DNA from 3 places in the Anaerobacillus sp. ABA4_114 genome. Region 3 is predicted to be linked to each of the others. Evidence: predicted binding sites of a transcription regulator. Region 3 holds the regulator's gene; each other region holds the start of a gene.
What was found. The regulator LexA, encoded in region 3, represses DNA repair genes until DNA is damaged. The targets are predictions, from matches to a motif close to CGAACATATGTTCG.

Region 1 (2,275 bases), 830 kb from region 3:
TACTCCAAATCTGTCACGAAGAGGGGCAGTTAAGAGTCCAGCTCTCGTCGTTGCCCCAACTAATGTGAAAGGCGGGAGATCAAGACGCACCGATCTTGCAGTCTCACCCTTTCCTATAACAATATCAAGACAATAATCCTCCATAGCAGGGTACAGTACTTCTTCAACACTTCGCGGCAAGCGATGAATCTCATCGATAAAAAGAACGTCTCCAGGTTCAAGTGCCGTTAAAATGGCAGCAAGATCTCCTGGTCGCTCAATCGCTGGACCAGACGTCGTCCGGAGATTCACTTCCATTTCAGTTGCTATGATTGCAGAAAGAGTCGTCTTCCCAAGTCCTGGTGGACCATATAACAATACGTGATCTAGTGGCTCCTCGCGCATTTTCGCCGCTTCAATAAACACCTCTAGATTACGCTTCACCTTCTCCTGACCTATGTACTGACTTAATCGCTGCGGACGGAGGCTATATTCTACGGATGAGTCATCACCGACCTGCTCACCTGATAGAATGCGTTCTTCCACTATGACCCCTCCTTAACGATTCAGCATAAGCTGAAGCGCTTTTTTAATATATTGATCTGTCGAAAGCACTTCTTCCTGAAGCCCAGGCTTTATTTTCTTAATTTCTCGTTCAGCATAGCCAAGTGCCTTCAAAGCTTCGATGGCTTCTTCAAGTTCATGCGTACCATCTTCTTCTGTCTCTTCCACAGCGAAAAGACCTTCCTGCGGCTCACCGAATCCTTTTAATTTTCCTTTCAGATCAAGTATGATCTGACGAGCTGTTTTCTTCCCGACACCTGGAAACTTCGTCAAGAACTTCTCATCCTCTAACTCGATCGCACTAACTACTTTATCAGGCTCACCTGTAGCTAAAATCGCAAGCGCTCCCTTAGGACCGATACCTGAAACATTCAAAAGCTTCTCAAACAAAAGACGCTCTTCTCTCGTCGGAAAACCATAAAGCGCAATCAGATCCTCCCTCACATAATGATGCGTGAAAATCTGAATAGACTGCCCCCTATACCTCTGAAACGTAAAAGGATTTCCACAATAAACTTTATACCCAATCGAATTCGATTCGATAACAATATACTCAGTATCTATATATTCAACATTACCTTTAATATACTCAATCAAAAAACTCTCTCCCCATCGCATACGAACATGCATTTCTATATCTTTTTATTTTATCATATTATAAGAAAAGCGGAAGAGGGCGATTAGGCTCGACAAGCGCTGGAGCCTTATCAAATGAACACGCCCTTTGTGTTCAATTGATAAGGTGAAGCGATCGAGAGCCTGCCCTCTGCAGCTGGATCACAAGAAAAGCGGAAGAGGCCGTTTAAATACGCAGGGAGTTGGAGGAATGTAGAATGAGACGCTTTTTGTCTCAATCTACATTTCGAAACTACCGGAGTATTTGGCCTCTGCAGCTGGATCATACGAAAAGCGGAAGAGGGCGATTAGGTCCGAAAAGGGCTGGAGCCCTTCAAAATGACCACGTTCTTTGTGTTCAGGTTGAAGGGTGAAGCGATCGAGGACCTGCCCTCTGCAGCTGGATCACATGAAAAGCGGAAGAGGGCGTTTAGGCATGAAAAGTGTAGGTGAGCGTTTAGAAACGGAGATATTGGAACTCTTGAAATAGAACACTTGCGTTCTGTTGAAAGAGAGAATTATCGGAGTTTCTGCGAGTCTCACATTTCACTCTAAAAATCAAACAACCCATCCTAACGGACAGGTTGTGATTTCTTTATTTTATAAAACGTATGGAGCATGTCTTCAAAGTTATACCAGGACTCTATCGGAATACCTTCAGCAAGCTCCTTAAGTCTGGAGCTTTCTACTTTACCAACGTCGATTTGAAAGAACGTTTGTATGACTTTCTGTTCATCTGGCTTTCCTTCAAAAATCGTGAGAACGCCATCATCTGTAAGTCCGAAATGACCATTCTCCTTCATAGCCGGGGAAATATCTTCAATTTTGCGTTCAAAGACCATTTTACCGTGATCTTGGTTAACAAGCTGCCATCCCGCATACTCACTCCAGAAATCTTCCATAGACCAGACGGTTTTTTGAATGGATTGCTCCGTGGAAACTCCATCTGCATAGTTAGTTCTTAGGATTACTTCAATAACCATAGGTCCATTCATATGATAATGCTTTTCATCAAATTCACGCTCACTCTGGGCATTTTCAACCGCCAGTACATGTGCTGGCAAAGAACCCATAATCAGAATAAGCACTACTAAAAAGCCGAATAGGTTTTTCACAA
Region 2 (2,275 bases), 570 kb from region 3:
TACTATAGCCGATCCCGAGGCTGATCGTACGCCCCGCTTTCCCGGCTCTCCTCGCACGCCTCGCTACTTCTTCACTCATTTCCAAAATAACGTGTTTGATTTCTTTTTGTTCGTGATAATCCCGCAGTAGAATCTGACTTTTACCAAAGCTAATCTGTCCCTGCATAATCGGAGCTCCAATGTCGGAAAGGTCTACTCCCCATGCATGGTGATAGAGCTGATTACCCATCACTCCGAATTTTTGTTCAAGAAGATGTAGCGGGTATTTTGCGAGCTGCTCAACATTCATAATTCCCATCCGATTTAAAGTGCGCTCGAGACGCGGACCGATCCCCCACATCTTACTTAGAGGCGAAATGGACCAGAGCTTCTCAGGAATATCCTCATACGTCCATTCAGCAACGCCATACTTCTTGGCCTCTAAATCCAGACAAAGCTTCGCCATCAGCATATTAGGACCTATACCGATCGCACATGGTAAACCGAACGTTTCACTGATTTCTTTCCTGATTTTATTAGCCGTCTCAAAGCGTCCTCCCCAAAGACGCTCAGTCCCGTCGATTTGAAGAAAAGATTCATCCACGCTGTACGTATGGATACACTCTTTTGGAACATACCGATGAAATAACCTTGTGATCTCCATCGATTGCTTCAAATAGGATGACATTCTTGCATTCACGATATGAATACGGGGATCATCAGGAATTTCAAAAAGCCTGTTTCCTGTTCGGATATTAAAATCTTCTTTTAGTGCAGGCGAGGCCGCTAAAACAACACTACCCTGACGCTCCGTATCTCCCACGACAGCAAGATGACACGTTAAGGGATCGAGCCCCATCTCGACCGCAGAACAGCTCGCATAAAAACTTTTCATATCAACACACAAAATGGTTTTCTTTTTTAACGTTGAATAATCCACCTTCACCACTCCTTTCAAATAATCGAAAATAAGAACACTAGTTCTGTATATCTATACCCGTATTTTACCCGAATATACGTTCGTATATCAATAAGTACTTTCTTCCAACCAAAAGATGTAGAGGTGACCAACCCAAGAGAATTAGCGATTTCTCCCGATTCGCATCATCCCTGCCTAACATCAAGGACTGATACATTAGTCCTAAAAGCTATATTGCCTAGGTCTATAGATTCACAACCAATTAACTTAAAGTAGGTAATATTATCAAAATTATCTAATTTATTTGAATATTTAGTTTTATATGCTATGGTTTTCTCATCTGATAAAAGGAGGATTCAAATGAGAAAGAAAAAACTTTTAGCATTAGGATTATCTGCAGGGCTTGTAGGAAGCATGCTTGCACCACCCTCATCGTTAGCAACTAACGTACATAACAAAAAAGAAACACCATCGTTTGTATCAGGCCAGTTAACAAAGGCCTCCGCAAAAAATCCAAACGAGGTGTTGTTCGATTACTTAAACGAAAACAAAGATTACTACAATTTCAGCGGAAAGACCGCCGAGCAATCCTTTGAAATTTTATCGCGTGAGAAAGATGATCTCGGGTTTACCGTATTTCGCCTCCAACAGTTACATGAGGGGACGCCAGTTTACGGCTCTACCCAAACGGTTCACGTAAATAAAGATGGCGTATTAACAGCTGTCTCAGGGCAAGTCATTTCAGATCTAGAATCAAAGAAAGAACTAAAGAAAGCAGCTAAATTTAAAAAGCAGGATGCAATTAAAAAAGCGGAGGAAGCTCTTGGTTTCACGCCTGATTACGAACAAAAACCAGAGTCAGACCTTGTCGTATATCCACAGGGGCATACTGCTAGTTACGCCTATCATGTAACACTTAACTTCCTATCCCCTGAGCCAGGAAATTGGAATTATCTTATCGATGCTGTGACAGGAGAAGTGCTAACAAGCTTCAACGCGATTCACGAAGCCAAAAAACAAGGTGTCGGCAAACCGGGCGGCGGTGGTGATATCACTGGCACGACAACAACCGGGACAGGCACTGGAGTCCTTGGTGATACGAAGTCATTCAACACACTCCTCTCTTCATCAACCTATTACTTAAAAGATACGACGAGAGGTGGAGGCGTCTTTACCTATGATGCATCGAATCGAACAAAACTACCTGGGTCCCTTTGGTCAGATTCAGATAATCAGTACCATGCGAGCTATGATGCCGCTGCAGTAGATGCACATTACTACGCAGGAGCAACGTATGATTATTTCAAACAAGTCTTTAATAGAGACAGTTATGATGGTAACGGCGCACCGCTAAAATCGACTGTACACTACGGCAGA
Region 3 (2,275 bases):
TTCTTTCAACAAATCTAAAACTTCTAAGATGCCATTTCGATCAATGTCATATCCACTGTGCTTTTCCTCGATCACTTTATGTACTGTAAAACCAGATTGAGCTGCAAATCTTTGCAGCTCTTCTTTTTGCCTGGCAAGTGATGATTCCTGTGTTTCTTTCTTTGTACTTACCCGACAGTATATGATTGCATTCATTCCTTTTCCTTTACCCCCAGCGCTGTTGCATTTGCCTCAACAGGAATGATAAGTGTATCTCCTGCTACTATTCGATCTGCATCTATTTTGTTCGCTTCTTCCACCCAGCTGATAAAATTACGGTCAGACAGCTCATGTGCATCACGATATTCTTCTGCGATTTCAAGAACAGTATCTCCCCGCTCTAATTCAATTTCAGTATAACGATCATACCCTTCAGCAGCTGCTGCTCTCAATGATACAAACACGAATATTAATACGGCCACAAAAGATATAATGACAAGAAAATCAATTCCAGACAAGCCTCTAGCTTGTTTTCTCATCCCAATCACCCCGAATACGAATATTTGTTCTGGTTTCAGTATAAACAGAACCTCTGTTCGTGTCAACTGAATTTTCGAACTTATGTTTGTATGCGAACAAAAATTCTGGTATACTACTAACAAATAGATAGATTGGAACGAGGTGCCAGAGATATGAAACTATCAAACCGTCAGCAGGATATTCTGGACTTTATTAAAGTCGAAGTGAAACAAAAGGGTTATCCACCCTCCGTTAGAGAAATTGGTGAAGCTGTAGGACTCGCTTCAAGCTCAACTGTCCACGGACACCTTGCAAGACTTGAGAAGAAAGGTTACATCCGACGCGACCCAACGAAACCAAGAGCAATCGAAGTACTCGGACTAGATGAAACGATCGATATTCCTCGTCCAGAAACGGTGAACATTCCGGTCATTGGTAAAGTAACTGCCGGCCAACCGATAACGGCGATCGAAAATGTTGAAGAGTATTTTCCTCTACCAGAACACTTTGTACAAGATGACGAGCACACGTTCATGCTAATCATCGAAGGTGACAGTATGATCGAAGCTGGCATTTATAACGGTGACATGGTAATTGTGAAACAACAGCCTACTGCGAACAACGGAGATATTGTTGTCGCGATGACGGAAGATAGCGAAGCTACGGTTAAGCGATTCTTTAAAGAAAGCAACTACTTCCGCCTACAACCAGAGAATTCATCGATGGAGCCGATCATCCTTGATTCAGTTTCCATTCTAGGTAAAGTCATCGGTGTATTTCGTTCAATCCACTAGAAGCGCAAATTGCGCTTCTTATTTTTTTATTCTAAAAACATGAATCCTTTTTTTATCTCTTATCGTATAATCAGGAAACAGCTAATTATGAAAGGTGGAAAATCATGTTTAAGAAGTTTCTAGCAAGTGTCGGAGTAGGTGCTGCAAAGGTTGATACGCAGTTAGAGAAGGATTATTTCGTTCCGGGGGAAACCGTTAATGGTAAAGTTGTCATCAAGGGTGGTGAAATCGAGCAATCGATCGATGCGATTCATATCTTCCTTATGACAGAAGCTATCCGTGAAGTAGATGATAAAAAAGTAAGAGAAAAAGTGGCGCTAAAGAAATATAAGGTTGCTGATCAGGAGAAGATCTCAGAAGGTGAAACGAAAGAAATCCCGTTTTCCATTCAACTTCCATACGACACGCCAGCTTCACTCGGAAGGCTTCCAGTATGGTTTGAGACAGGGCTAGACATCCCGATGGCGCTTGATCCAAAAGATAGAGACCTTATTCAAGTTTCTCCACATCCACATGTAAAAAAAGTAATCGAAGCATTAGAAAGCTACCTGGGCTTCCATGTGAAAAAGGTGGAAATGGAGCAGTCTCGCTACGGCTATGTTCAAGAGTTCGAATTCACGCCTAGCGGGGAATATCGCGCTTACTTAGATGAACTCGAAGCGATCTTCTTTTTACACGATAACCATTTAGATGTCATGCTTGAAGTCGATCGCCGCGCTCGCGGACTCGGAGGATTGTTTGCAGAAGCTTTGGAAATGGACGAAAGCATTGCAAAAGTGACGTTAACAAACCAAGAGCTGAACGATTCATCTGACGTTATCGCAAGAAAATTACAGCTAAAAATTGATCAATATAAAAAGTAATGTTATAGATTCACAAAAAACTGTCTCGATTGTTTATCGAGACAGTTTTTTGATTACGGAGAGTTCACGTTATTTTAATGGTATTACTACCTTTGTGATATTCCCGACTCTTTCATCGAT

Region 1: ruvA (Holliday junction branch migration protein RuvA) is a predicted target of LexA. The motif match lies at 1,163-1,176, and genes of this name have one in related genera.
Region 2: ACXAEY_RS08120 (Y-family DNA polymerase) is a predicted target of LexA. The motif match lies at 989-1,002, and genes of this name have one in related genera.

What each region holds. Positions count from the first base shown of each region.
Region 1 is NZ_JBSWUM010000001.1:1,361,437-1,363,711, reverse strand. It holds gene ruvB (Holliday junction branch migration DNA helicase RuvB) at 1-525, opposite strand, end outside; gene ruvA (Holliday junction branch migration protein RuvA) at 538-1,140, opposite strand; gene ACXAEY_RS06675 (BofC C-terminal domain-containing protein) at 1,731-2,273, opposite strand.
Region 2 is NZ_JBSWUM010000001.1:1,624,310-1,626,584, reverse strand. It holds gene ACXAEY_RS08120 (Y-family DNA polymerase) at 1-874, opposite strand, end outside; gene ACXAEY_RS08115 (M4 family metallopeptidase) at 1,259-2,275, shown strand, end outside.
Region 3 is NZ_JBSWUM010000001.1:2,193,826-2,196,100, forward strand. It holds gene ACXAEY_RS11115 (YneB family resolvase-like protein) at 1-195, opposite strand, end outside; gene yneA (cell division suppressor protein YneA) at 192-518, opposite strand; gene lexA (transcriptional repressor LexA) at 672-1,292, shown strand; gene ACXAEY_RS11130 (sporulation protein) at 1,397-2,155, shown strand; gene ACXAEY_RS11135 (hypothetical protein) at 2,225-2,275, opposite strand, start outside.